3 regions of the Serratia plymuthica genome follow, and region 3 is predicted to be linked to each of the others. Evidence: predicted binding sites of a transcription regulator. Region 3 holds the regulator's gene; each other region holds the start of a gene.

Region 1 (9,780 bases), 2.3 Mb from region 3:
GGAGAGAGTAGCCAATGAATAAAATGCAAAAGCTGTGGCCGACGCTGAAACGGCTGCTGGCTTATGGCTCGCCTTACCGTAAACCGCTGGGGCTGGCAGTGTTGATGCTGTGGGTAGCTGCGGCGGCGGAAGTCGCCGGGCCAATTCTGGTCAGTTACTTTATCGATAATTACGTCGCCAGGGGCCAATTGCCGTTAATGATCGTCTGCGGGCTGGCGGCGGCTTACATTTTGCTGGAGCTGTTGGCGGCGGCGCTGCACTATTTTCAGGCGCTGTTGTTCAATCAGGCTGCGGTGGGGGTGGTTCAGCGTCTGCGCACCGACGTGATGGACGCCGCACTGCGTCAGCCGCTCAGCGCCTTCGATACGCAACCGGTCGGGCAGTTAATCTCGCGGGTGACCAACGACACCGAAGTGATTAAAGATCTGTACGTGATGGTGGTTTCCACCGTGCTGAAAAGCGCCGCGTTGATTGGTGCCATGCTGGTGGCGATGTTTAGCCTCGACTGGCGCATGGCGCTGGTGGCGATTTGCATCTTCCCGGCGGTATTTGTGGTGATGGGCATTTATCAGTATTACAGCACGCCGGTCGTACGCCGGATGCGCGGCTATCTGGCGGACATCAACGACGGTTTTAATGAAGTGATCAACGGCATGGGCGTGATCCAGCAGTTCCGTCAGCAGATCCGCTTTGGCGAGCGCATGAGCGCAGCCAGCCGTTCACACTATTCCGCACGCATGCAGACGCTGCGTCTGGACGGTTTTCTGCTGCGGCCGCTGCTCAGCCTGTTTTCGGCGCTGGTGCTGTGCGGCCTGCTGATGCTGTTCGGTTTCAGCGGCGAAGGGTCGATAGGCGTCGGCGTGCTGTATGCCTTTATCAATTACCTGGGGCGCCTGAATGAGCCATTGATTGAACTGACGTCGCAGCAGTCGATTCTGCAACAGGCGGTGGTGGCCGGCGAGCGCATTTTCGAGCTGATGGACCGCAGCCAGCAGAGCTACGGTGCCGACGATCGTCCGCTGGAAAGCGGGCGTATCGAGATCGACAACCTGAGCTTCGCTTACCGCGAAGATAAAAAGGTGCTGCAACATATTTCGCTGTCGGTGCCTTCGCGCGGTTTCGTGGCGCTGGTCGGCCATACCGGCAGCGGCAAGAGCACGCTGGCTAACCTGCTGATGGGCTATTACCCGGTCAACGAAGGCCAAGTGCGTCTTGATGGGCGCCCCTTGTCCGATCTGTCGCACCGTACGCTGCGCCAGGGCGTGGCGATGGTGCAACAGGATCCGGTGGTGATCGCCGAATCTGTGCTGGCCAACGTCACTCTGGGGCGCAACATCAGCGAAGAGGCGGTGTGGCAGGCGCTGGAAACGGTGCAGTTGGCTGAGCTGGTACGTGCCTTCCCGCAGGGCATCCATACCCGCCTGGGCGAGCAGGGCAACAACCTGTCGGTGGGCCAGAAACAGCTGCTGGCAATGGCCAGGGTACTGGTGCAGGCGCCGCAGATCCTGATCCTCGACGAGGCGACCGCCAACATTGACTCCGGAACCGAACAGGCGATCCAGCGCGCGCTGCGTTTGATCCGTGAACACACCACGTTGGTGGTGATCGCTCACCGCTTGTCGACCATTGTCGATGCCGACTCGATTCTGGTGTTGCACCGTGGTCAGGCAGTCGAGCAGGGCAATCATCAGCAACTGCTGGCGCAGCAGGGGCGTTACTACCAGATGTATCAACTGCAACTGGTGGGCGAGGAGCTGGCCGCCGCCACCCGCGAAGAAACGCAAATCGCATAATCCCGGGGGCCGGTCACCAAAACCGGCCCTTTCTTTTTCCCGCCACGCACCACAAACAGGCATTTATTCTTTTCAAATCCCTTTCTCTGCACTTTTTCGACGCGTCACGCACCAAAATAGTGCGCAATATTTGACCGGTTCTCTGTGTGAGAGCAGGTTGCCGGGTCAATGCCACACATCGCATCGCCGCCCCGCCGGTTAATTTGCTGAATTCACGTACAAAACCATTTGTGGCATAGCCTTTGCTTTATAAGACTCGTACCAAGGGTGAGTTTGGGCTTAATTCGTGGAGGGGCAATATGAAGCTGGTTACCGTGGTGATTAAACCATTCAAGCTGGAGGACGTGCGTGAAGCCCTATCCTCTGTAGGTATTCAGGGGCTGACCGTGACCGAAGTGAAAGGGTTTGGTCGCCAGAAGGGACATGCTGAGCTCTATCGCGGAGCGGAATACAGCGTCAACTTCTTACCTAAAGTCAAAATCGACATTGCTATCGCCGACGATCAGTTGGACGAAGTGGTTGATGTCATTAGTAAAGCGGCCTACACCGGCAAAATCGGTGACGGCAAAATTTTCGTTGCCGAATTGCAACGTGTCATTCGCATTCGCACCGGCGAAACAGACGAAGCAGCACTGTAATCACAGGCTCAGTAAAGTAATGGGGATGGATTGATAATGAAAAAACTTTTATCCATGTTGGGCCTGAGTACGGTAACCATGGTTCCTTCTTTGGCCCTGGCCGCTCCGGCGGTCGCAGACAAGGCTGACAATGCGTTCATGATGATTTGCACCGCTTTGGTGCTGTTCATGACCTTGCCGGGCGTAGCTCTGTTTTACGGTGGTTTGTTGCGTTCCAAGAACGTGCTCTCCATGTTGACTCAGGTCACGGTCACCTTCGCAATGGTGTGCGTGCTGTGGGTGCTTTATGGCTACAGCCTGGCGTTCAGCGAGGGCAATGCGTTCTTCGGCGGATTCCAGACGGCGATGCTGAAAGGCATTGGCATCGATAGCGTCACCGGCACCTTTAGCCAGATGATCCACGTGGCATTCCAGGCCTCCTTTGCCTGTATTACCGTTGCGCTGGTGGTGGGTGGTTTTGCCGAGCGTATCCGCTTCTCTGCGGTAGTGATTTTTGCGGCCATCTGGTTCACCATTTCCTACTTGCCGATTGCACACATGGTATGGGGCGGCGGTTTTCTGGCCGCTGACGGCGCGCTGGATTTTGCCGGCGGCACCGTAGTACACATCAACGCGGCAAGCGCCGGGCTGATTGGCGCCTACCTGTTGGGCAAACGTGCCGGTTTCGGCAAAGAAGCTTTCAAGCCGCATAACCTGCCGATGGTGTTTACCGGCGCTTCAATCCTGTATGTCGGCTGGTTTGGTTTCAACGCCGGTTCCGCCAGCGCGGCTAACGGCATTGCGGCACTGGCGTTCCTGAACACCGTGGTTGCTACCGCCGGTGCGATCCTCTCCTGGACCTTTGCCGAGTGGATTGTGCGCGGCAAACCTTCGCTGCTGGGAGCCTGCTCAGGCATGATCGCCGGGCTGGTCGCCATCACGCCGGCTGCGGGCACCGTGGGTATCGGCGGGGGGCTGATTATCGGCCTGGTGGGCGGCGTTGCCGGCCTGTGGGGCGTGGTCACGCTGAAGAAATGGCTGAATGTGGATGATACCTGTGACGTGTTTGGCGTACATGGCGTGTGCGGCATCGTCGGCTGTCTGCTGACCGGCGTGTTCACTTCTGCCTCATTGGGCGGTACCGGGTACGCAGAAGGCGTTACCATGGGCCATCAAGTGTTGATCCAATTGATGAGCGTGGCGATCACCCTGGTCTGGTCCGGTGTGGCTGCTTTTATCGCCTTTAAAGTGGCGGGCGCCATCGTCGGTCTGCGCGTACCGGAAGAGCAGGAACGCGAAGGTCTGGACGTCAACAGCCATGGCGAGAGTGCCTACAACCAATAAGCCTTGAAGAAGGGCAGTGCGCTAAATAACTCGAAAAATAATGATGATGCGAAAAGGGCGATGGTGACATCGCCCTTTTTTTGTTTTTAAGCTTCGCGCTGGCGAATTACGCCTTCTTGCACCGTAGTGGCGACCAGCACGCCGTCTCGGGTGTAGAACTGGCCGCGCACAAAGCCGCGTGCGCCAGAGGCGGAGGAGCTTTCCACTACGTACAGCAACCAGTCATCCATGCGGAACGGCCGGTGGAACCACATCGAATGATCGATGGTCGCCACCTGCATGCCCGGCTCAAGGAAACCGACGCCGTGCGGTTGCAGTGCCGTCGGCAGGAAGTTGAAATCTGACGCATAGCCCAGCAGATATTGATGGATACGCTGATCGTCCGGCATGGTACCGTTGGCGCGGAACCACACGTAGCGATGCGGTTCTTCCACCGTGCCTTTCAGCGGGTTATGGAACTTGACCGGGCGCATCTCAATCGGCTTCTGGCCGATAAACTTTTCACGAACCTTCTCCGGCAACATATGCGCCAGCTTCTGGGCAATGTCGGATTCGGACATCAAGCCTTCTGGCGGCGGTACGTCCGGCATGGTGTTCTGGTGCTCAAACCCCGCTTCCGGGCTTTGGAAAGAGGCGGTCATGTAGAAGATCGGTTTGCCGTGCTGAATGGCGCTGACGCGACGGGCACTGAAGCTATTGCCATCTCGCAGGATTTCTACGTCATAAATAATCGGCTTGCTGCTGTCGCCTGGGCGCAAGAAGTAGCTGTGGAACGAGTGCACGCTGCGCTCTGCCGGCACCGTTTGTTTGGCGGCATACAGCGCCTGGCCGACCACCTGACCGCCGAATACCTGACGCAGACCCAGATCTTCACTTTGTCCGCGGAATAACCCTTCTTCGATTTTCTCCAGATCCAGCAGATCGAGGAGGTTTTGCAGTGCCTGGCTCATAAAGTTACTACCCTTTTAATAATCATTTTGCGCAGTGTGCGGAATATCACGGCAAGACGTCAATATGTTGCGTTAAAGCACAGGGAAAATTGCCTGAATACTGAGCGTTATTAGAAGGCTAAGTGGTTAACAGGCAGTGCTAAATGGATTTTTCAGTATTTTGTGCTAAGTTTAATGAGTGAGGTGGTTAAAGCCACCAAGGCATTGATAATAAAAAAGGAGACCGATCCATGAAACTCTGGCAAATCGTAGGTGGAGCAGCAGTATTGACGATCACCCTGGCGGGTTGTGCTCAAAAGAGCGCAAAAATGCCTGTACCGGCAGCGGGAAACCCAGCGATTGCGCAAACGCAGATTCAGGGCCCGGCGGTAACTGGTTCGGTTAACATTCGCCAGCGCATTGCGCTGCCACCGGATGCCGTACTGACGGTTACGCTCTCTGATGCTTCATTGTCGGATGCGCCGTCGAAAGTGATTGCCCAGCGCGCGGTGCGCACTGAAGGCAAGCAGGCGCCGTTTAATTTTGTACTGCCTTACAACCCGGCTGATATTCAGCCCAACGCGCGTATCATTCTGAGCGCGGCCATTACGGTAAACGGTCGGATGACCTTTATTACCGACACTATCCAGGAAGTAGTGACCCGCAACGGCACCCGTGCCGACCTGCAGTTGGTTCCGGTGCAGGGCATGCCGGTTCAGGCGATGCCAACCGCGATGCCGTAAACCGGCAATCTTGAAACAGTTAGAGATCAACAGCCTTTGCGCTCCGGCCAAAGGCTGTTTTGTTGCTACCAGCGCCAGCCGTAAATCAGCAGGTCGACCGTACTGTGCGCACCAAAGATGATCCCCTCACCCAACAGCGCCTGGCGCTGGCGTTGAAAGTCCTCTCCCTGCTGCGAAATCTGGCCGTGACGGTTAATCACCCGGTGCCAGGGCAGGCTGCTGCCCTCCGGCAGGCGCCTCAATACGCCGCCGACCTGACGTGCGGCACGCGGTGAGCCAGCCAGCCGCGCTACCTCGCCATAGGTCGTGACCTTGCCATAGGGAATGGCGGCTACCACGTGGAACACGCGCTGGCTGAATGTGGCGTCTTCTGGTTCCATTTATGTTTTCCTGCTGCGGCAAAAAGCCAAGGATAGAAGTGTGCCACAGCCAGGGTGGGTAAGAAAACAGCGGTTGACCCCGGTTGGCTTGCTATTTGGCTGGTCATCGCCGATAATGCCCACCGCTTCGCAGTCATAGAAGCCGTCAATGGGGGCCCTGTTGGTTCTCCCGCAACACTAACTTGTGAACTCGGTCAGATCCGGAAGGAAGCAGCCGTAGCAGGTGACGTGTGTGCCGGGATGTAGCTGGCAGGGCCTCCACCAATTTCAGCCTCCTGTAAAAGCTACCGACCTCATTTGGCGATACTATGCCGTTTTCTGTCCGTCGCACGCTTTACGGAATGGCGATCCGATCTTCAATCCAGTCAGTGCCTAAAACATGGTTTTCACCATTTGTCACCCTCAACCATCCTCGTACGTAGTAGCTCTGGCCATTGGCGGTGTTAGGCGAAAGAACCAGATTTCGGCGATAAAATCCGCGATAGTAGATCCCAGATGATGGGATTGATACTCCGCTGGTTCCCGGCACACTTTTGATTGCATCAAAGTTTTCTGAGGATGGATCGCAGTCCGTAGGAATAATCACGCCCACAGATGAAAACCAGCCAGATGGGAAATTCATAATCCCCTGATTCATCGCCTCTCCGCCGGAAAATGCGGGCAGGCACATCATTTTATTATCTGTCCCCCAAATAAATGCGCTTCCCTGACTAATTGAAGCTGCATTTTTAAACAGGTTACCCGCTGCATGGACAACAGAGTTTCCGGTATTATTGTTGTGGATACAGGTGTGTTCTGCGCCAGTCCCTGCTACCCAGCGGCCATTTGCTGATCTGTTGCTTTTTTTGAAGTAGGGATCTCCATTGAATATACAGTTTTGTATCTCCACTGCCATTTTTGAGTTTAGATAAATCCCTTTTTCATAAAAGCCATGGAGAATATTGTTTGAGATTTTAATGTTCCATGAATCAGAGTTTAAACTCAATGAACCGGTAACGGCGACGCTTATACTTGTGTTCATGTTCGTTAATTGGTTACCACTGATTAATAGATTGGTCAGTGTGCCGGTGACATATATACCATTACAATTTAGATCGGAATGCAGTATTTTTGGTGATACAGGTCCATTTCTGGCATACCGGTAGTCATAACCATAGTCAGCGTAAAAAAAATCGGAATTGTTATTTTCTGATGTAGCGCTGGCCGGCAATGTTCTGGTTAATATGTTTTCAGTAATGGTTATTGAAAATGCACCCGGATAGATGCGTTTATTGACATCCAGGTTTGATTTATAGAGATAAGGTTCAATAGGTGTGATTTCCCCATTAATCGGCTTGCCCGGAATGACTTCTGAACCTGTATGAAGGTTAATACCGCCAATATAAATGTACTGTTGTATATTTCCAGTGTCAGGTGCAAACACTTTCCCACGGAAAACATCACTGATTGTATTCCCTTTTATAATTATGTTCATTGGAACCTGGGAACCTTCCTGTGCTGCACCGCTGATCGCCGGCGTATCCATGCCGACAGCGATAGCTCGAGCATGAGGCCTGACCAAGGTATTGCCTTCTATCACGGTGTTTTTAGCACCCAGCGCACAGATGCCCTGACTGTCGGTGATCGTGTTGTTACTGATACAGATAGAATGATCGATAACAGCAGGATTGGTATCATCGGTAACGTGAACCGCAATGCAATCATCATTAATAAATGCAAAGTTATTATTGGCGACAATGACTCGTTTGAAGTTAATTAGCCTGATACCATCCGCAACGCTACGATCAAACTGGCAACCGGTAACGATCGCCGTTTTCCCGCGCCAGATGCTGGCCATCATATATCTGGAGTTAGAGAATCGGCAATCGGTTATTCTTAGTTCGCCCTCCGACATTGTTACTCCTAGTAAATGTCTGGCTTTATCTCGGCCACCGCTCCAGTTGCCATTTTCACCCCATGAACCATTAAAACCTAACGCGTTTATAGTGAGATTTCTGACATCAACACCGCCAATTCCTGCACTACCGGTACCATATTCATCTTCAAAATAAAGCACTGACTTCAACATACCGTCACCCAGTAATGTGACATTTCCGGAGATGGGTAAGGCTGGGCCTTCTTTGCTGTATTGTTGAGGATTTTCCGGATCATCGATTGGTTCAATGAGACCCGCTTGAGGAAAATAGCGATAGATACCCGTTGGAAAATAAACCGCTTTACCGCTGGCTTTAGCGATTTTAATCGCTCTTCTTATCGCTGCAGTGTCATCGGTTATACCATCACCGATGGCATTTTTATTTTCATAGTAGTCTTTAACATTAATAACATTGCTGCTGTTGTCCATACTTAATGTCCTTCTGACATGGTGTGATTAATTTGATGGCGTTAAGATGGTCGTTATAATGTTAAAATTATAGATACTTTATATTGATGACAAGAGTCTGATGTTTGGTTATCTCTCAGCAGACATGCGGGTAACATTGTGAGGGGGATATCTCAGCGCTATAGTGGGGGAGGCTCTTTACGCAGGGGAGCTCGAAAATTTCGGTAGCTATTTTACCGTCGCTTTACACCACTGAATTGAATGATATTGAATTGGCTGTGGCGTCATCGGTGGCGGCTGATGCTTAGCCGCGTCCTGGTGCTACTGTCCAGCACCGCCCAGCGTTAATTGAAGGGGCTTGCGACTATTATTACAGGATAGGGGCAATGAATGAAAATCATTGCAAGTCAATACGATAAATTCTCGATTACGGCAAACATTGAAGCCGATAAAGGTATCGGCTCAACGCATTTACCACCCGGATTACCTTACGAATTTCCAAACGGCAACAGGGATTTTATCGTACAGCTTATTCATGGTGAGCTCGGCAAGGCGATGGTCGGCTGCGGAGTAAAACAGCTCCAGCTCGTCGTCCGAAAGCTCATACTTATTTTTTTCAATAACGCGTTCCAGGGTGTCAATCGTGGTGCATTTACGTAAACGCATCAGATAGTCAATTTTAGTCATGATAACCTTTAGTTAAACCGTAGAGTAATTTGGGGATAATTATCCCTTAAGTTTTCATTGTCGTACAGATGCCCTCTCCTGAGAACATTCTGAATAATCGCGCTTTGGTTTTTTGCCAGCGGCGCAAATCGGAATCGTTAATACCGTAACTGCTAAACAGCGTGTAGGTATCGTCGAGATACTCCTCGACCAACTCCGATAAATCACTTTCGTCCATGTATTTAATTTTATAACTCATCACAAACGAAGCAATATGCTCAATCAACTCGTTAAGCTGGAGGTTGACGGAAGACGTTGGATCGTTCACCCAACCGTGGTGGCTGTCGCCCAGCGTGGCGATACCTTCATCATACAAATTTTCGCACAAGAATTTGAGCTGAGCAATATCGTGCCTTTTAGGCGAATACTCATCCATATCATCCCCTCCGTAAGTCTTAATTTCGGTGTTGATAACACTCTGTGAGTAAGCTGATTTACATCATGGACGGAGGCAGCTTAACGGTGACAAAATAAACTTTCCGTATAATGAATATAAATCATTTTTTCGCATTTGGCCTGCTGTTATTACGTAAACTTACAATTCATCTGCGGTAGAGGGGCGGGAGTTATCAATGATGTCAAAGGTTAATCCCGTTTCGACAACGCTAAAGGCCACGCTGTCGCTGATGTATTCCTCGGCGCTGATATCCAGACAGGCGTTGAAAATTGTCCATTTATAGCGATAACTCATTGAATACTGGCTGCTGCTCACATTTTGAATATCAAGTATTTCTAATGAACCCTCGGCGTAACGCGCGCTTTCCGAATAAAAACTCAGGCCGCTGGTCAATGCCGGCACCAACTCTGACATTTTACCGTTAATCATTTTTTTTAGTTTTTTAACGGAAAGTGCTTCCGTCATTGTGTCGCAACGAAGAGTTACATGCATTTAATGTCTGGCCGTACAGCTACCTAATCTATTTAT
Region 2 (9,780 bases), 490 kb from region 3:
AACACTACCACCCGATGACCTTCGCTGCGCAGACGTTTCATGATGTCGATCACCTCTGGGCGCAGGGCGACAAACACCGCCTGCCAGCCAGTGGCGAACTGTTCAAAACTGAGGGCGACGCCCATTTCATCACTCAGCCGTTCGGCAAAATCTTCGTCGCTGATTTCACCGCGCTCATGCTGCTGGAACAACTCGCCCATGGCGAAACGCTCGGACAATACCGCCAGCGGCGTGCCACTCAAATTGCTCCATACACCCAGTACACGTTTGAAATCGATATCGACAATCACATTACCTAAATCAAAGATATACAGCATAGTCCTCTCCTGATGGGCCGGTGAGATTTCACTGTAGCGGGAAAAGAAGGAGCTGAACAGAGAGCAACGGGAAAAGCGCATAGCGCATGGCAGAAATGGGGAAAGGCAGAGGAAAAAACTCAGGGCGCAAGAATGAACTGCGCCCTAAGCATGGAACACTAAATCAGCGATTAAGCGTCTTTAGGACCGCGGCTGGCACGCTTACGATCGTTTTCCGTCAGGTGACGTTTACGAATACGTACGGACGTTGGCGTTACTTCTACCAGTTCGTCATCATCGATGAATTCCAGAGCTTGCTCCAGAGTCATCTTGATAGCCGGAACCAGAGTCGTGGCTTCGTCAGTACCGGAAGCACGCATGTTGGTCAGCTTCTTACCGGTCAGGCAGTTTACGGTCAGGTCGTTGGAACGTGAGTGAATACCGATGATCTGGCCTTCATACACTTCCGCACCGTGGCCCAGGAACAGCTTGCCGCGATCTTGCAGACCGAACAGGGCGAACGCTACCGCTTTACCCTGGCCGTTGGAGATCAGCACGCCGTTCTGACGCTGGCCGATTTCGCCCTGGCGCACATCATCGTAGTGGCTGAAAGTGGAGTACAGCAGACCGGTACCGGAAGTCATGGTCATGAACTCGGTACGGAAGCCGATCAGGCCACGCGCAGGGATCAGGTAATCCAGGCGAATACGGCCTTTGCCGTCAGGGATCATGTCCTTAACGTCACCTTTGCGCTCACCCATGGCTTGCATGACTGAACCCTGGTGCTGTTCTTCGATATCCAGCGTCACGTTCTCGAACGGCTCTTGCATGCGGCCATCGATTTTACGGTTGATAACTTTAGGACGGGAAACCGCCAGCTCGAAGCCTTCACGACGCATGTTTTCGATCAGAACCGACAGGTGAAGTTCACCACGGCCCGATACGCGGAACGCGTCAGCATCTTCGGTTTCTTCAACGCGCAGTGCCACGTTGTGCACCAGCTCTTTGTTCAGACGGTCGAGGATCTGACGTGAAGTCACGTACTTGCCTTCTTTACCACAGAACGGAGAGGTGTTGACGTTGAAGTACATGGTTACGGTCGGCTCATCAACAGACAGTGCAGGCAGCGCTTCAACGGCGTTGGTGTCGCAGATGGTGTCGGAGATGTTCAACTCGCCCAGACCGGTGATAGCGATGATGTCGCCAGCTTCAGCCACGGCAGCTTCGATACGTTCCAGGCCCATGTGGGTCAGAACTTTAGCCACTTTACCGTTACGGGTTTTGCCTTCGCTATCAATGATAGTGATCTGCTGGTTAGGTTTGACCTTACCGCGCTTGATACGGCCGATACCGATAACGCCAACGTAGTTGTTGTAGTCCAGCTGAGAGATCTGCATCTGGAACGGCGCTTCAAGCTCAACCTGCGGCGCAGACACGTGGTCTACGATCGCCTGATACAGCGGGGTCATGTCTTCCGCCATCTCGTTGTGGTCGGTGCCCGCGATACCCATCAATGCAGAAGCATAGATGATTGGGAAGTCGAGTTGCTCATCGGTCGCGTCGAGGTTAACGAACAGGTCGAAGACCTGATCAACAACCCAGTCAGGACGTGCGCCCGGACGGTCAACCTTGTTGATTACCACGATCGGCTTCAGACCATTAGCGAAGGCTTTTTTGGTCACGAAACGGGTTTGCGGCATTGGGCCATCCATTGCATCCACAACCAGCAGCACCGAGTCAACCATTGACATCACACGCTCAACCTCGCCGCCGAAGTCGGCGTGTCCTGGGGTATCCACGATGTTGATGCGGTAGTCTTTCCAATTAATGGCGGTGTTTTTTGCGAGGATGGTAATCCCACGCTCTTTCTCCAAATCGTTGGAGTCCATTACGCGTTCGGTGGCTTCTACACGCTCTCCGAAAGTACCGGATTGTTGCAGCAGCTTATCAACCAGGGTGGTTTTACCATGGTCAACGTGGGCAATAATGGCGATGTTACGCAAATTTTCGATCACAGCTTTGCCTCAGGCATTAGAAATAGCGCGCTATTGTACACGTATTAAGCGAGGTACTAAACAAGATCACAACAGTCTCTTATAAACAACTGTGTACAGGTCAGTTTGTGATCCCTTTCACGGTGCAAAAAGCAGCAGTTGGTGCACTTTTGCACCATTACAGTGCCCCACGCTGCGTTAATTGCACCAATTAAGTGCAATGCATCACTAATGGTGCATACTGATTCTGTGCAAAACCCGCGCAGAAAGGCGATTAAAGCGCTTTTGCAAAGTTGGCACAGTTTTCGCTTTAGTCTATTCAAGGCAAAAACAGCCAGTTCCACAGATTCGTTCCACGACGACGACAATGATAAATCCGGGAGAGTTAAGTATGTCCGCTGAACACGTTTTGACGATGCTGAATGAGCATGAAGTGAAATTCGTAGACCTGCGTTTCACTGACACCAAGGGTAAAGAACAACACGTCACCATCCCTGCTCATCAGGTGAATGCCGACTTCTTCGAAGAAGGTAAAATGTTTGACGGCTCCTCGATCGGCGGTTGGAAAGGCATCAACGAATCTGACATGGTGCTGATGCCAGACGCCAGCACTGCGGTGCTGGATCCGTTCTTCGAAGAATCCACCCTGATTATTCGCTGCGATATTCTCGAGCCAGGCACCATGCAGGGCTACGACCGTGACCCGCGCTCCATTTCCAAACGTGCGGAAGACTTCCTGCGCGCTTCAGGCATCGCGGACACCGTGCTGTTCGGGCCAGAGCCTGAGTTCTTCCTGTTCGACGATATCCGTTTCGGCAGCAGCATCCGTGGTTCTCACGTAGCTATCGACGATGTCGAAGGCGCATGGAACTCCGGCACCAAATACGATGGCGGCAACAAAGGCCACCGTCCGGCAGTAAAAGGCGGTTACTTCCCGGTTCCTCCGGTCGACTCTTCACAGGACATCCGTTCTACCATGTGTCTGACCATGGAAGAAATGGGTCTGGTGGTCGAAGCGCACCACCACGAAGTGGCAACCGCGGGTCAGAACGAAGTGGCAACCCGCTTCAACACCATGACCAAGAAAGCCGACGAAATCCAAATCTACAAATACGTGGTTCACAACGTGGCTCACGCATTTGGCAAAACCGCGACCTTCATGCCGAAACCTATGTTCGGTGATAACGGCTCAGGTATGCACTGCCACATGTCGCTGTCCAAGAACGGCACTAACCTGTTCGCAGGCGACAAATACGGCGGCCTGTCTGAAACTGCCCTGTTCTACATCGGCGGTATCATCAAGCACGCTAAAGCTATCAATGCCCTGGCCAACCCGACCACCAACTCTTACAAGCGTCTGGTCCCAGGCTACGAAGCGCCGGTCATGCTGGCTTACTCAGCCCGTAACCGTTCCGCTTCCATCCGTATCCCGGTAGTTGCCAGCCCGAAAGCGCGCCGTATCGAAGCCCGTTTCCCGGATCCAGCGGCTAACCCATACCTGTGCTTCGCGGCTCTGCTGATGGCAGGCCTGGATGGCGTGATCAACAAAATCCACCCTGGCGATGCGATGGACAAAAACCTGTATGACCTGCCGCCGGAAGAAGAAGCTGAAATTCCAAAAGTTGCAGGTTCCCTGGACGAAGCGCTGGCTGCACTGAGCGAAGACCGCGAGTTCCTGACCCGTGGTGGCGTATTCACCGACGACGCAATCGACGCTTACATCGACCTGCGTAAAGAAGAAATGGACCGCGTTCGCATGACGCCGCATCCGGTTGAGTTCGAACTGTACTACAGCGTTTAAGCCTTACCGCGCCATCTGCGGATGGCGCACCACATTTTAGTTGTCGTTTTTTTGTTGCCGTGGAAACTTTCAGCCCATCTTCGGATGGGTTTTTTTCTCCACCGTATTTTCTGCAAAACTATTCCATACCGCACGCATCACGGATGGGGTAGCATAGATGCACTAAAAAGGTGCAGGAGTCTGCTGTATGGCAACTGGCAAGCTGCCCGATGCTGGGCAGATCCTCAATTCTCTCATCAACAGCATCCTGCTGTTGGATGATGATCTGGCGGTTCATTATGCCAACCCGGCGGCACAACAACTGCTGGCGCAAAGTTCCCGTAAACTTTTCGGTACACCCCTACCCGACCTGCTAGGCTATTTCTCACTGAACGTCGATCTGATGCGTGAGAGCCTGCGTGCCGGCCAGGGCTTTACCGATAGCGAAGTAACCCTGGTGGTTGACGGCCGTGCGCATATCCTCTCCCTGACCGCTCAGGCGCTGCCTGAAGGCTTTATTCTGGTTGAGCTGGCGCCAATGGATAATCAACGCCGTCTGAGCCAGGAACAATTGCAACACGCCCAGCAAGTGGCGGCCCGCGATCTGGTACGAGGCCTGGCGCACGAAATCAAAAATCCGCTTGGCGGCCTGCGCGGCGCAGCACAATTGCTGGCCAAGGCACTCCCCGACCCGGCGCTGACCGAATACACCAAAGTCATCATTGAACAGGCCGACCGCCTGCGCAACCTGGTCGATCGTTTGCTGGGGCCGCAACGGCCAGGCCAGCACATTACCCAGAGTATTCATCAGGTGGCGGAACGAGTATGCCAACTGGTGTCGCTGGAGAAACCGGACAACGTGACGCTGGTGCGCGACTACGACCCCAGCCTGCCGGAAATGGCGCACGATCCGGACCAGATCGAACAGGTATTACTGAACATTACCCGCAATGCCTTGCAGGCGCTGGGCGCTGAAGGTGGCACTATCACGCTGCGCACCCGCACCGCGTTCCAGATAACCCTGCACGGCACTCGCTACCGATTGGCGGCACGTATCGATATAGAAGATGACGGCCCCGGCGTACCGGCGCAGTTACAGGACACCCTGTTCTACCCGATGGTCAGCGGCCGCGAAGGCGGTACCGGCCTGGGTTTATCCATCGCCCGTAATCTTATCGATCAGCATTGCGGAAAAATTGAATTTAACAGTTGGCCAGGACATACCGAATTCTCGGTTTACCTGCCTATTCGCCAGTGAGGTTTTCTATGCAACGAGGGATAGTCTGGATCGTCGATGACGATAGCTCCATCCGCTGGGTGCTTGAACGCGCGCTCACTGGAGCGGGTGTGAGCTGCGCCACCTTCGACAGTGGCAATGCAGTGCTGGAAGCATTGGCCACGCAAACTCCCGACGTGTTGCTGTCTGACATCCGCATGCCGGGTATGGATGGTTTAGCGTTACTCAAGCAGATCAAACAGCGCCACCCAATGTTGCCGGTCATCATAATGACCGCGCATTCGGATCTGGACGCCGCCGTCAGCGCCTACCAACAAGGGGCGTTCGATTATCTGCCCAAACCCTTTGATATCGATGAAGCGGTGGCGCTGGTAGAACGCGCCATCAGCCATTATCAGGAACAGCAACAGCCGGCGCGCAGCCAGCCTGCCAGCGATCCGGCGGCGGACATCATCGGCGAAGCGCCGGCAATGCAGGATGTTTTCCGCATCATCGGCCGCCTGTCGCGTTCGTCGATCAGCGTGCTGATCAACGGCGAATCAGGGACAGGTAAAGAGTTGGTGGCCCATGCCTTGCATCGCCACAGCCCGCGCGCCAAATCGCCTTTTATCGCGCTGAACATGGCGGCGATCCCCAAAGACCTGATCGAATCCGAACTGTTCGGCCATGAGAAAGGTGCCTTTACCGGCGCCAATCAGATCCGCCAGGGCCGTTTTGAGCAGGCCGACGGCGGCACGCTGTTCCTGGACGAAATCGGCGATATGCCGCTGGACGTTCAAACCCGCTTGCTGCGCGTACTGGCAGACGGTCAATTCTACCGGGTCGGCGGTTATGCGCCGGTGAAGGTGGACGTGCGTATCATCGCCGCCACGCACCAGAATCTGGAGTTGCGGGTCCAGGAAGGCAAATTCCGCGAGGACTTGTTCCACCGCCTGAATGTGATCCGCGTGCACCTGCCCCCTCTGCGCGAGCGCCGTGAGGATATCCCGCGTCTGGCGCGCTACTTCCTGCAGGTAGCGGCAAAAGAGCTGGGCGTTGAAGCAAAGAATCTGCATCCGGAAACCGAAACCGCACTGACCCGCCTGCCATGGCCAGGGAACGTGCGTCAGTTGGAAAATACCTGTCGCTGGCTGACCGTGATGGCCGCCGGACAGGAAGTGCTGATCCAGGATCTGCCGAGCGAGCTGTTTGAAACCTCCGCGCCGGAAGTCGCCGGCCACAGCCTGCCGGACAGCTGGGCTACGCTGCTGGCGCAGTGGGCCGATCGCGCCCTGCGTTCCGGTCATCAAAACCTCTTGTCGGAAGCACAACCGGAGATGGAGCGTACACTGCTCACCACTGCGCTACGTCATACCCAAGGGCATAAGCAAGAAGCCGCCCGGCTACTAGGCTGGGGCCGCAATACCTTAACGCGGAAATTGAAAGAGCTGGGAATGGAATAGTTTGCGTCATTGATTATAAAAAACACAATCAAGCGCACAAAAAAACGGCTACCCCAGGCTTTACAGCCTGCATGGCCGCAGTATGATCGGGTCGCACACTCTGGAGGCTCAGGATGTTGGATTCATTCATCGTATTTATTTCCCAAGGCGCAGAGCTTGGCTCTTCCGCCAGCCACACGCCGCAGGCAGCCGTTGCCGCGGTGCTGTGCGCAGCACTGATTAATTTCTTCAGCTGAAAAAACGGCCGCATCAGCGGCCGTTTTTTTATGCATCAAATCACCCGCGAGAACTGCTGAGTACGCGCCTGCTGACGCAGATAGAGATCAAAGCACATGCAAATATTGCGGATCAGCAAACGACCGCGCGGGGTTACGCGAATGCCTTGTTCATCACGCTCCACCAGCCCATCGCGTTCAAACGGCGTAAGCAACTGCAGGTCTTCGGCAAAGTAAGCGGCGAAGTCGATGGCGAACTGCTGTTCTATCGCGCGATAACCCAACTGGAAATTGCAGATCAGCGTTTTAATCACTTCACGCCGCAAGCAATCGTCTTCCGTCATGGTCAAGCCGCGCCACAGCGCATTGCCCTGCGCCTCGACGCTGCCGTAATAAGCCTTCAGCTCTTTCTGGTTCTGCGCATAGCTGTCGCCTAACATGCTGATGGCGGAAACGCCCAACCCCAACAGATCGCTGTCGCCCTGGGTGGTGTAGCCCTGAAAATTGCGGTGCAGTTTACCTTCGCGCTGGGCCACCGCCAGCTCATCTTCCGGGCGAGCAAAGTGATCCATGCCGATAAACTGGTAACCGGCCTCAGTCAGAGAAGCGATGGTCTGCTGCAGGATATCCAGTTTCTGCCGTGCGCTTGGCAAGTCGGCGTCCTTGATCTTGCGCTGTGCCGCGAACAGACTCGGCAAATGCGCATAGTTGAACACGCTGAGACGGTCCGGGCTTAGCTCCGCCACCCGCTCCAGGGTGAAAGCAAAACTCTCCGGCGTCTGTTTTGGCAGCCCGTAAATAAGATCGATATTGGTGGAGTTAAATCCCAGCGCCTTCGCGCGGGCGATCAGGGCAAAGATAAATTCTTCATCCTGCTCGCGATTAACCAGCCGCTGAACCTCTTTATTGAAGTCCTGCACCCCCATGCTCAGGCGGTTGAAACCTTCGCTGCGTAAATGATCGAGTACGTCCAGTTCAATCTCACGCGGATCGACCTCGATCGACATTTCCGCATCGGGCAAGAAATCAAAGTGTTGCCGCAGCATCGCCGTCAATCTGCTGATTTGCGACTTACTGAGGTAGGTAGGAGTACCGCCGCCCCAGTGCATCTGGCCGACCTTACGCCCGGAAAATAACGGGGCGCGCTGGGCGATTTCACGCGCCAGCGCCGCCAGATACTCATCAGCCTTATGCGTCTGACGCGTTACCAGCTTGTTGCAGCCGCAGAAATAACAGAGTTTATGGCAGAACGGAATATGCACATACAGTGACAACGGACGCTCAGGATAACGAGCTGCGGCGCGTTGAAACGCCGCTTCGTCGTAACCCTGGTTAAACTCCAGCGCCGTGGGGTATGAGGTATAACGCGGCCCTGAATAGTTATATTTCTGGATCAGGGCCAGATCCCAGACAATTGCCTGCTCTGACATGCTCACTCCTTCCGATATTTTTTCCTACCGGGCCGGGAAATGGGCAGTTGTCTACGCTGTCTGGCCGCGGAAGCGCTGCGAAAACGCGTTTTGCGTTTGGACAGCCGCCATAGTTTACCGAATAACCACAGCAGATAACACATCAAGAGTAGGGCTATTACCAGGATCGGCCACATGGCACGTTAAAATACGTCTTTCGGGTTACCGCTTTTCAGCAGTTTCAGGATGTCTTCCTGCTTTTCTTCTTTTTCATCGTCTTCGTCGTCGCCCAGCTCAATGCCCAATTGCTCCATCAGCGCATCGATGCGATCCAGCGTCTGGTCAACGTAAGCCTGATCTTCGGCGTTCAGTGTCGCGCCGTCGTCGATACGATCCAGCAATGCATCCAAACGCTCATCATTTTCCAGCTTCGCCAGCTCTTCTTCCGGCGACAGGCGCGGTTTGGCTGCGGCCTTCGGCTTAGGCTGAGGTTTGGCTTTTGGTTTAGCTTCCGCCACCAGCGCTACCGGCACTTTGCTGCCAATACGCGGATCTTTGACCTGCGCCTCGGACTTGTTTTTCTGATTTGCAGACTCAACCTGGGTGCGAGAACCGGAAGCGAGACCACGGCGTTTTTTCAGGCGCTTGCGTTCACGGGCTTCCTGATCGAGCTCCACACGGCTTTTCTTTTTCGATTTCGACGTCGCCGCGCTGCTGCGTGGGGCGCGAGGTGCTTTTGATGGCTGGTTCATAGCGTACGCTCTTAGGTATGTAGATTCAGTATAGAGATGCTATACGATTGCGGCGGAATCTAGCAGAAAGCGGACAAAGAAAAAAGGCGGCAGGTTAAACCTGCCGCCTATTTCTCACCCTCTTTCGAAGGATATTCCTGCCACGCGCTCCATGCGTACACTCAACATCCTGGTTTTTCCCTCTGCTATAAACGCACTCCCTGCTACTACGTCCTTCATCCTGAAAGGGAAATCGTCCATGGCGCAATCCGTTCGCATCCACTCTTCCTGAGTGCGCTTCCTGCGGGCATCCTAATTGCAATAACTTCACCATCCTTGTGTTGTTCACACATTCAGGTGCAAACAAGGCATTCCTGCTGAGGTCATCCTGGCACTCATGGCACTTCCCGTGCGCTCCCTGAGATTTGTCACCCTTCCCGAATGTTCCTTACTCCTGCACAGCCTTGTGCTGCAATCTACTTTACGCGATTGAGAAGGGCACTCAAGGTATCTGCCACGGAATGCCTATCATCAGTCACTCAGAAAAATATTAACTTTTTGTTTTTCAATAGAAAGAATAAAAATCACTTTCGAATAAAGCGACATTACCCACTATTCGAATGGCAAATGTCTCACACACCCAAGGCGACGTGAGTGCCACGCCCTGCTGGCCCGG
Region 3 (9,780 bases):
GTTTGAGCCGGATTTAAGCCGTGCGAGCACCGGAAGGGGAGAATATCGCCGTCCATTTGCACAAGAAACAAGCCGGGGGGATTTACGGGGAATTATTGCGGAATCTGGAGTCCGGCTCGCAAAGTTGCGTGAAGCCTTATGGTGGGCATTGGGGTATGGCGGGTATTAACGCGCCACGAAAGGCGCGTTTATCAGGTCGTTACCGGTCAGGATTAGTCTTCATCAAACCCGGAATTAATCAGTTCAATCACCGCATTCAGCGCTTTCACCTCGTCCGGGCCGGTCGCTTCCACCTCGATGTGCCGCCCCTGTGCGGAATCCAGCATCAGCAGCGCAATGACGCTGCTGGCTTCGGCCTCGGTGCCGCTGTCGTTACGCAGCATCACTTCGGCGTCAAAACTCTGCACCAACTCGAACAGCTTCATCGCCGGGCGAGCGTGCATGCCGAGTTTATTTTTGATTTCAACCGTTTGCTTGACCGTCATTGTTTACGTTTTTCCAGCGTCCGGTGGCGCGATTGCACGTTCTTGCCGCGTGAACGGAAGTAGTCGGCCAGTTGTTCGGCTACGTAGACGGAACGGTGTTTACCGCCGGTACAGCCAATCGCTACCGTCAGGTAGCTGCGGTTGTTGGTTTCCAGCATCGGCAGCCACTGTTCCAGATAGCTGCGCGTCTGGTAGATAAAGTTGTGCACTTCAGTGTGACGATCGAGGAACGAGGCGACCGGTTTATCCAGGCCGGTCATCGGGCGCAGTTTCGGGTCCCAGTGCGGGTTCGGCAGGAAGCGTACGTCGAATACGTAATCGGCGTCGATCGGGATGCCGTGCTTAAAGCCGAAGGATTCGAACACCATGGTCAGTTCACGCTCGCGTTTACCCAGCAGGCGGGTACGCAGCATTTCGGCCAGCTCATGCACCGACATTTCCGACGTGTCGATGAGCAGGTCGGCCCTTGAGCGCAACGGCTCAAGCAGATCGCTCTCTTCATCGATCGCGCTTTCCAGCGACAGGTTCTTGGTGGAGAGCGGATGCAGGCGGCGGGTATCGCTGTAGCGGCGAATCAGGGTATTACGGTCGGCGTCGAGGAACAGCAATTGCGGAGAAAAGCAGTCCGGCAATTGGGTCATCGCATATTCGAACACTTCCGGCGATTCCGGCATGTTACGCACGTCGATGCTTACCGCTGCGGAGATGTTGCGTTCCGCCAGCGTGTTGGCAAGCTGCGGCAGCAGTACCACGGGCAGGTTATCAACGCAGTAAAAACCCATGTCTTCCAGCGCCCGCAAGGCGACGGATTTCCCTGAACCGGAACGGCCGCTGACAATCATCAGCACCATGTGGCAACTCCCCTGGCATCTCAGTGGCGTTTATCGCCACCGTTAGAAACTTTATTACTCCGGCCTGAGCCGGAACCCATCGTAGCTAAACAGTATCGTTATCCCGGCTGGAAGTCACGCCAGTCGGGCGTTACTCGGTGATGATCTGGTAAAGCTCTTCGTCGCTTTGCGCCGAGCGCAGGCGACGGCATACAGTTTTGTCGGCCAGGCGCTTGGCGACCAGCGACAGGGTATGCAAATGGGTTTTACATTGGTCGGCGGGCACCAGCAAGGCGAACAGCAAATCGACCGGCTGGTTGTCAATGGCGTCAAAGGCAATAGGTTGGTCTAGACGGATAAACACGCCAACGGCCCGCAGTGTGTCCTCTTCCAGTTTGCCATGGGGAATGGCGATACCGTTGCCGATACCGGTACTACCCATGCGCTCCCGGGTGAGAACCGCGTCAAACACCACCTGCGACGGCAGGTTGAGCTGTTTTGCAGCCAGTTCGCTGATAATTTCCAAAGCCCGTTTCTTGCTGGTGCAGTGTACCGAGCTTTTGGTGCACTCGATGTTTAACACCGAGCTTAATTGCATATATTCGTTGTTCATCTCATCTTCACTTAAAGCCATGCTTATCAGGCTGTTTTACGGGTCGTTTTGGCCCCGGGCAGTGCTCGAACGCCTCACGTACTTGCGTGTACGCTCGGGGTTCTGCGCGCTGGCCGTGACCGAACTGCCTGCGTCAATGACGCCTGAAAAGATGGCTTTCGCCTGTTTTAACCCTGATCACCGTTCGGCGCGTTGCCCTGGCGGGGAACGCGCCGATAGCTGAAACTGCGTTGAGCAGTGCCCTGACGGAAAGAGAATCAGAGTGTCAGTGTTGTTTTAATTTGTCTTTATGTTTGTTCAATTGACGCGCCAGTTTGTCGATCAGGGTGTCAATTGCGGCATACATGTTCTCGTCTTCCGAGGTGGCATGCAACTCGCCTCCATTCACGTGCACCGTCGCTTCCGCAATCTGCTGCACTTTTTCCACGCTAAGCACGACATACACCTGATTTATGCGGTCAAAATACTGTTCGAGCTTGGCGAACTTGGTATTCACGAACTCGCGCAATGGTTCGGTGATTTCGATGTGGTGTCCGGTAATGTTGAGCTGCATAGTGTCTTCCTTCTCTATTGAGGTCAAACCAACTGTTTACGCTGGTTGGACGGCGGGATGGACAAAGACTCTCGGTACTTGGCGACGGTACGCCGCGCCACGATGATCCCCTGATCGGAGAGCAGGGTGGCCAGCTTGCTGTCGCTGAGCGGTTTAGCGGGGTTTTCCGCCGCAATCAATTTCTTCACCAAAGCACGGATCGCCGTAGAAGAGGCTTCGCCCCCGCTGTCGGTATTCACATGGCTGGAGAAGAAATATTTCAACTCGAAAATGCCGCGCGGACTGTGCAGAAACTTCTGCGTGGTGACGCGTGAAATTGTCGATTCATGCATCTCCACGGCCAGGGCGATATCCGCCAGCACCATGGGCTTCATAAATTCGGCACCCTGTTCAAAAAAAGCTTGTTGCTGTTCGACGATGCAGCGCGTGACTTTTAGCAAGGTATCGTTACGGCTTTCCAGGCTCTTGATCAGCCATTTCGCTTCCTGCAGATTACTGCGGATATACTGGCCGTCACTGTCGTTGCGCGCGCTGCTGCCCATGGCGGCGTACTGCTGGTTGATCTTCAGCCGCGGAATGCTGTCGGCGTTGAGCTCTACCGTCCAACTGTCCTGCACCTTGCGTACCAGCACGTCCGGGATCACGTATTCTGACTCGCCGGTGTTGATCGACTGGCCCGGGCGCGGATCAAGAGACTGGATCAGCAGCATCGCTTCTTTCAGTGTATCTTCTTTTAGCCGCGTTGTTCGCATCAGGCTGCGAAAGTCGTGATTGGCCAACAGAGCCAGATGTTCGCTGATGATCAGGCTCGCTTCAGCCAGGTAGGGCGTATCTTTTGCGTACTGGGAAAGCTGGATCAGCAAACAGTCGCGCAGATCGCGCGCGGCGACGCCAACCGGATCAAAACGCTGCACGCGCTTCAAAACCGCTTCGACTTCGTCCATTGTCACATTCTCGTCACCCAGGCTCTCCAGAATATCTTCCAGCGGCACGGTGAGATAACCGGTGTCATCGACGGCGTCGACTATCGAGGTGGCAATGGCGACATCGGTATCAGAGAATGGCGTGAGATCCACCTGCCACATCAGGTAATCCTGCAGCGTCTGGGTGGTTTCGCCCTGATAGACCGGCAACTCATCATCGCTGTAATCGGTACCGGTGCCGGACGGCGTGCCTGCGGTGTAGATTTCGTCCCAGGTGGCGTCCAGCGGCAGTTCTTCGGGCATGTCCTTTTGTTCCAGCGCCTCGCGGGTATCCAGCCCTTCGGTCTCGGTCGTCTCTTTAGCGTCGATTTCTTCGTGCAGATCGGTCTGCTCAAGCAGGGGATTGCTCTCTAACGCCAGCTGTATCTCCTGCTGGAGCTCAAGCGTGGACAACTGCAGCAGGCGGATAGCCTGCTGGAGCTGGGGGGTCATGGCCAGTTGTTGGCTGAGCCTGAGTTGCAAACCTTGCTTCATAATCTTCAGTCTACTTCCGTTAACAGTCGTCCATCAGGACGCGCCGGCACTCAGAGGCGGAATTCTTCGCCCAGATAAACGCGTTTCACCTGCTCATCAGCCAAAATGGCATCCGGCGTGCCGTGAGCGATCAGTTTGCCCTGGCTGACGATATAGGCGCGTTCGCACACGTCCAGCGTTTCGCGCACGTTATGGTCGGTGATCAGCACGCCCAGGCCGCTGTCACGCAAGTGCTCGATAATTTTTTTAATGTCGATAACGGAAATGGGATCAACCCCGGCGAAAGGCTCATCCAGCAGGATGAATTTCGGGTTAGCCGCCAGCGCACGGGCGATCTCCACGCGGCGGCGTTCGCCACCGGACAGCGCCTGACCCAGGTTGTCGCGCAGATGGGAGATATGGAACTCTTCCATCAGCTCAACCGCACGGTCTGCACGCTGCTCGCTGCTGAGATCCTCGCGGATCTCCAGGACGGCCATCAGGTTGTCATACACGCTCAGACGACGGAAGATCGACGCTTCCTGCGGCAAATAACCGATGCCGCGACGCGCACGGGCGTGCAGCGGCAGCAGGCTGATATCTTCTTCGTCAATCACGATACGCCCGGCATCACGCTGGACGATGCCGACCACCATGTAAAAGGTGGTGGTCTTGCCGGCGCCGTTTGGCCCCAGCAGGCCGACGATCTCGCCGGATTTCACTTTCAGGCTGACGTCTTCAACAACTTTACGGCCTTTGTAGGCTTTCGCCAGGTTTTCTGCGATGAGTGTAGCCATAAGTGATTAGTTACTCTTCTTTTGCCCGTTTTTGTCTTGCAACTGCGACGGTACCAGAACCGTAGTCACGCGTTTGCCTTTATCGCTGAACGCCTGCATTTGCTGCTGTTGCACCAGGTAGGTGATGCGATCGCCCTTCACGTTGCTGTCGAGTTGCTCCAGATAGGCGTTCCCGGTCAGGGTCACCAACTGCGACGCCACGTCGTAACGGACCTTCTGCGCATGGCCTTTTACCGGCTTGCCGCTGTCTTGCATCTGGTAGAAGGTGACCGGATTGCCAAAGGCTTCGATATAGGTTTTGTTCTGATCGCCGCCTGGGCGGGTAACGACCACTTTATCCGCCTTGATGTCGATGGTGCCTTGCTTGATCACCACGTTATCGGTAAAGGTGCTGACGTTGCTCTGCATATCCAGAGACTGTTTCAGCGAGTCGATGCTTACCGGTTGGTTGGAGTCAGATTTCAGCGCCCATGCGGGTGCGCTGGCGGCCAAAATGAGGCTTCCGATCAACAGATTACGGCGTTGTTTTTTGGTTCTGAATTTCATAGTTGGTCTTAACCTTATCAATCAGCTCAGCGGTTTTGGCCCGCAGGTTCCCACGCATTTTCATGCCGTTAGAGGTAAAGTTTGTCCCGTAGAGGGTCACTTCATCATCCGAAGCGACATCTTGGGTCACCAGATTCACCTGAGCATTGTCCGTTTTAATTTTTTCCAGCTGTGAGGTGGTGGTCAGGCTGTTCACCTCAACGTGGCCGTAAAGATACAGCATTCGATCTTTAGTCAGTTTGGCGCGATCGGCGCGAACTGACCAGGTGGCCACCGCGTTTTCATCAAACAGCGTCATCACCGGCTGGGTAAACCAGCTTAATTCATCGGTGGTATAATACTTCACGTCTTCCGCCACCAGCTTGTAACTCAACTTCCCGGCCGGATTGTACACTATGGTGACCGTGTGCTGGCTCTGATAAGTCGGGTCCTGATCATTGACGGGGCCCGGAACCGCATCATCACTGAAATCAGTCATGTTCCAGCCAATCAGCGCCAGGACGATCACCGCCAGAAAGAGGGTGATCCAAAGTTTGGTTTTGCTCATATCGACAGCCCTTTGGCGTCCTCCAGCTTATTCTGTGCCAAAAGAATGATGTCGCACAGTTCGCGCACCGCGCCGCGGCCACCTGCAATGCGGGTGACGTAGTGGGCTCTTGGCGTCAGCAACGGATGCGCATCCGCCACGGCGACCGCCAGGCCAACCTGAGCCATCACCGGCCAGTCGATCAGATCATCACCGATATAGGCCACCTGATCGGCGTTTAACGACAGTGTATCCAACAGTTCGCGGAAGGCCAAAAGCTTATCGGACTGCCCCTGATACAGATGGGTGATGCCGAGGGTTTTCGCCCGATCTTCCAGCAATTTGGCTGAACGTCCGGTGATAATCGCCACGTCGATATCCGATGTTTTCAGGCAGCGAATGCCGTAACCGTCGCGCACGTTGAACGCTTTTAATTCTTCGCCGTTGTTGCCCATAAAAATCAGGCCGTCTGACAGCACGCCGTCGACATCGCAAATCAGCAGGCGGATTTTGCCGGCACGCGCCATGACGTCTTGTTCTACAGGCCCGTAGCAGGTTTCAACCAGACTCATTGAGTTCTATTCCTTAATTAAACGACGCCGGCGCGCAGCATGTCATGCATATGTACCACACCCAGCAATTGGTCGCCATCGGCAACCAGCAGCGCGGTGATATGGCGCTGCTGCATCAGGTTCAACGCATCGACCGCCAGCAGGTTCGGGCGAACCCGCACGCCGCCGAGCGTCATGACATCGACGATCCGGGCTTCGTTGAGGTTGATGCCCATATCAAATATCCGCCGCAGGTCGCCATCGGTAAAGATGCCGGCGATTTTCATCAGATCGTCGCAGATGACCGTCATGCCCAGGTTTTTGCGCGTGATTTCCAGCAACGCGTCGCGCAGCGATGCATCGGCGCTGACGTGCGGGATTTCCTCGCCGCTGTGCATGATGTCGCAAACGCGCAGCAGCAACCTGCGGCCCAGGGCGCCGCCGGGGTGCGACAGCGCAAAATCTTCCGGCGTGAAACCGCGGGCTTTCAGCAACGCCACTGCCAGCGCATCGCCCATCACCAGGGTGGCGGTGGTGCTGGTGGTTGGCGCCAGGCCGAGCGGGCAGGCTTCCTGCGGCACTTTGATGCACAGGTGAATATCCGCCGCTTTGCCCATCGAGCTTTCCGGATTGTTGGTCATGCAGATCAGCGGGATTTGCTGGCGCTTCAGGACCGGGATGAGCGCCTGGATCTCATTGGACTCGCCGGAGTTGGAAATGGCGAGCACGATATCTTGCGCCGTCACCATGCCAAGATCGCCGTGGCTGGCCTCCGCCGGGTGAACAAAGAAGGATGGCGTGCCGGTGCTGGCGAAGGTGGCGGCAATCTTGCAACCGATGTGCCCGGATTTACCCATGCCCATCACCACCACTTTACCGCAGCAGCCGGCGATCAATTCGCAGGCGCGGGTAAAGTCTGCATTGATGTACCGATCGAGCTGGGCCAGCCCGTCACGCTCAATCTGCAGCACTTCTTTGCCTGCCTGTTGAAAATCAAAGCCCGGTTGCAACTGAATGTTCGACATGTTCATTCCCGTCGGTTTAGCCGAAAGTACTGAAAGGGTTAAAAAACAGCACCGCAAGATACGCAATAAAGCCACATAATAACAGAGCGCCCGCCAGATGACCGATGCGATGTTTTCGCCCGATGCACAGCGCGCTGAGCACAATGCTGACCGCCAGCATGACCCAATAATCGCGGTGGAAGGCGGCAGGGTCGACGCTGCCCGGCGACAACAGTGCGGGAACGCCCAGCACGATCACCGTGTTGAAAATATTGGAGCCGATGATATTACCAATCGCCATATCATCCTCGCCCTTTAGTGCCCCGGCGATGGACGTGGCCAACTCCGGCAGGCTGGTGCCGATGGCGATGAGGGTCAAACCGACCACCAGTTCACTCATGCCGAAATAGTGCGCAATCACCGTGGCGTTATCGACCACCATTTTGGACGATAACGGCAGAATGATGAACGCCAGCACCAGCCACAGCACCGCTACGGTGTTGCTGCTGTCTTGCGGCAGCTCGGCGATTTGCTCTACGGTCAGGCTGTCGCTGCCTTCGCGCTGCGCCAGCCGGGCGATTTTCAGCATCAATAAAATAAAGGCGGCGGCGGCGGCCAACAGCACCACACCATCCAGGCGGCTCAGGGTGCCGTCCATCAATACGAAACCGCACAATACTGTGACCGCCAACATCAGCGGCAGTTCGCGGCGCAGCACCTCGGATCGCGCCGCCAGCGGGTGAATCAGCGCAGCCACGCCAAGGATCAATAATATATTCGCAATGTTGGAACCTAATACGTTCCCCACGGCCATATCTATCTGCCCATTCAGCGCGGCGGTGGTCGACACGAACAGCTCCGGCAGCGAAGTGCCGATACCGACGATGGTCATGCCGATGATTAACGGCGGCACGCCAAGCGAACGGGAAATCACCGCAGCACCGTAAACTAAGCGGTCTGCGCCATACACCAGTAAAAATAAACCAACGATGAGTAAAGCTATCGCGAGAAACATGCAGGGTCCTTTGTTGGGTATCATCCCGGTTCGTTGGTTAAAAGCCGAAATTCGGCTATCTTGCTTTGCCCTCCGTTGTGCAGGCTAAAGCCGCAGCAACGGGTTTTCCCGGCTAATATATGAACAGATTCGTTTTTTTCGTTATATGCGCAATTTTGACCGGGTGGCGCGTAAAAGTAAAATCAGGTACGGCCTTAGCGCACCATTGGTAGCGAAATACCGGTAAGTTTTTGTAAAGATGAGACGCGTTGCGTCCGTTGCTTTAACATCGTGGGTAGATTTGGCAAAAATGAGCCGTAAAGGATCGATTAACATGCACCAAAATGCAGAGAATCTGGTCGAAGTGCGCGACATGAGTTTCTCGCGCGGCGATCGACTGATATTCGAAGACATCAACCTGACGGTTCCCCGTGGCAAGGTCACCGCGATCATGGGGCCGTCCGGTATTGGTAAAACCACACTGCTGCGCCTGATTGGCGGCCAACTGGCACCGGACCGCGGCGAGATTTGGTTCGACGGCGATAACATTCCCGCGTTGTCCCGTCATCAGTTGTATGAAGCCCGCAAGAAAATGAGCATGCTGTTCCAGTCCGGCGCGCTGTTCACCGATCTTACGGTGTTTGAAAACGTGGCCTATCCGCTGCGTGAGCACAGCCGTTTGCCGGAACCGATTTTGCGCAGCACGGTGATGATGAAGCTGGAAGCTGTCGGATTGCGCGGCGCGGCTGAGCTGATGCCCAACGAACTGTCCGGCGGCATGGCGCGCCGCGCCGCGTTGGCGCGGGCGATCGCGCTCGACCCGGAACTGATCATGTTCGACGAACCTTTCGTCGGTCAGGATCCGATCACCATGGGCGTGTTGGTGAAGCTGATCGATGAGCTGAACCATGCGCTGGGCATCACCTGCATCGTGGTTTCGCACGACGTGCCGGAAGTGCTGAGCATCGCCGACTACGCGTATATCGTCGCCGATCACCGGGTGATTGCCGAAGGGACGACGCCGCAATTACAGAACAATCCTGATGCGCGCGTGCGCCAGTTCCTGGATGGTATTGCCGATGGGCCGGTGCCGTTCCGTTATCCGGCCGGGGATTATCAGGCCGAGTTGTTAGGCTTAGGGAGTAAATAAGCTCATGTTATTACAGGCGTTAGCGTCGTTAGGGCGCCGTGGCATCAATACCAGCGCCAGCTTTGGGCGCGCGGGGTTGATGCTGTTCAACGCGTTGGTCGGGCGGCCGGAGCCGCGTAAACAGTGGCCGTTGTTGCTAAAGCAAATGCACAGCGTGGGCGTGCAATCGTTGCTGATCATCATGGTTTCCGGGCTGTTTATCGGCATGGTGCTGGGGTTGCAAGGTTATCTGGTACTGACCACTTACAGCGCCGAGGCCAGCCTGGGCATGATGGTGGCGTTGTCGCTGCTGCGT

The links. The regulator sigma-54, encoded in region 3, starts transcription at its own class of promoters, with help from an activator protein. The targets are predictions, from matches to a motif close to GTTGGCACANNTTTCGCTNT.
Region 1: glnK (P-II family nitrogen regulator) is a predicted target of sigma-54. The motif match lies at 2,023-2,042, and genes of this name have one in related genera.
Region 2: glnA (glutamate--ammonia ligase) is a predicted target of sigma-54. The motif match lies at 2,583-2,602, and genes of this name have one in related genera.

Annotation. Positions count from the first base shown of each region.
Region 1 covers NZ_CP068771.1:875,668-885,447, forward strand. The annotation lists gene JK621_RS04120 (SmdA family multidrug ABC transporter permease/ATP-binding protein) at 1-22, shown strand, start outside; gene JK621_RS04125 (SmdB family multidrug efflux ABC transporter permease/ATP-binding protein) at 15-1,793, shown strand; gene glnK (P-II family nitrogen regulator) at 2,093-2,431, shown strand; gene amtB (ammonium transporter AmtB) at 2,468-3,754, shown strand; gene tesB (acyl-CoA thioesterase II) at 3,841-4,704, opposite strand; gene JK621_RS04145 (YbaY family lipoprotein) at 4,935-5,426, shown strand; gene JK621_RS04150 (MGMT family protein) at 5,492-5,806, opposite strand; RNA gene ffs (signal recognition particle sRNA small type) at 5,965-6,061, shown strand; gene JK621_RS04160 (right-handed parallel beta-helix repeat-containing protein) at 6,141-8,150, opposite strand; gene JK621_RS04165 (HHA domain-containing protein) at 8,613-8,816, opposite strand; gene tomB (Hha toxicity modulator TomB) at 8,863-9,231, opposite strand; gene JK621_RS04175 (hypothetical protein) at 9,391-9,717, opposite strand.
Region 2 covers NZ_CP068771.1:3,567,279-3,577,058, reverse strand. The annotation lists gene yihX (glucose-1-phosphatase) at 1-317, opposite strand, end outside; gene typA (ribosome-dependent GTPase TypA) at 488-2,311, opposite strand; gene glnA (glutamate--ammonia ligase) at 2,682-4,091, shown strand; gene glnL (nitrogen regulation protein NR(II)) at 4,279-5,328, shown strand; gene glnG (nitrogen regulation protein NR(I)) at 5,337-6,749, shown strand; gene JK621_RS16635 (YshB family small membrane protein) at 6,863-6,985, shown strand; gene hemN (oxygen-independent coproporphyrinogen III oxidase) at 7,021-8,394, opposite strand; gene yihI (Der GTPase-activating protein YihI) at 8,577-9,125, opposite strand.
Region 3 covers NZ_CP068771.1:4,058,207-4,067,986, forward strand. The annotation lists gene JK621_RS18950 (BglG family transcription antiterminator) at 1-17, shown strand, start outside; gene npr (PTS phosphocarrier protein NPr) at 213-485, opposite strand; gene rapZ (RNase adapter RapZ) at 482-1,336, opposite strand; gene ptsN (PTS IIA-like nitrogen regulatory protein PtsN) at 1,467-1,928, opposite strand; gene hpf (ribosome hibernation promoting factor) at 2,194-2,481, opposite strand; gene rpoN (RNA polymerase factor sigma-54) at 2,505-3,938, opposite strand; gene lptB (LPS export ABC transporter ATP-binding protein) at 3,989-4,714, opposite strand; gene lptA (lipopolysaccharide ABC transporter substrate-binding protein LptA) at 4,721-5,260, opposite strand; gene lptC (LPS export ABC transporter periplasmic protein LptC) at 5,229-5,807, opposite strand; gene kdsC (3-deoxy-manno-octulosonate-8-phosphatase KdsC) at 5,804-6,358, opposite strand; gene kdsD (arabinose-5-phosphate isomerase KdsD) at 6,376-7,362, opposite strand; gene JK621_RS19005 (calcium/sodium antiporter) at 7,379-8,356, opposite strand; gene mlaF (phospholipid ABC transporter ATP-binding protein MlaF) at 8,670-9,485, shown strand; gene mlaE (lipid asymmetry maintenance ABC transporter permease subunit MlaE) at 9,490-9,780, shown strand, end outside.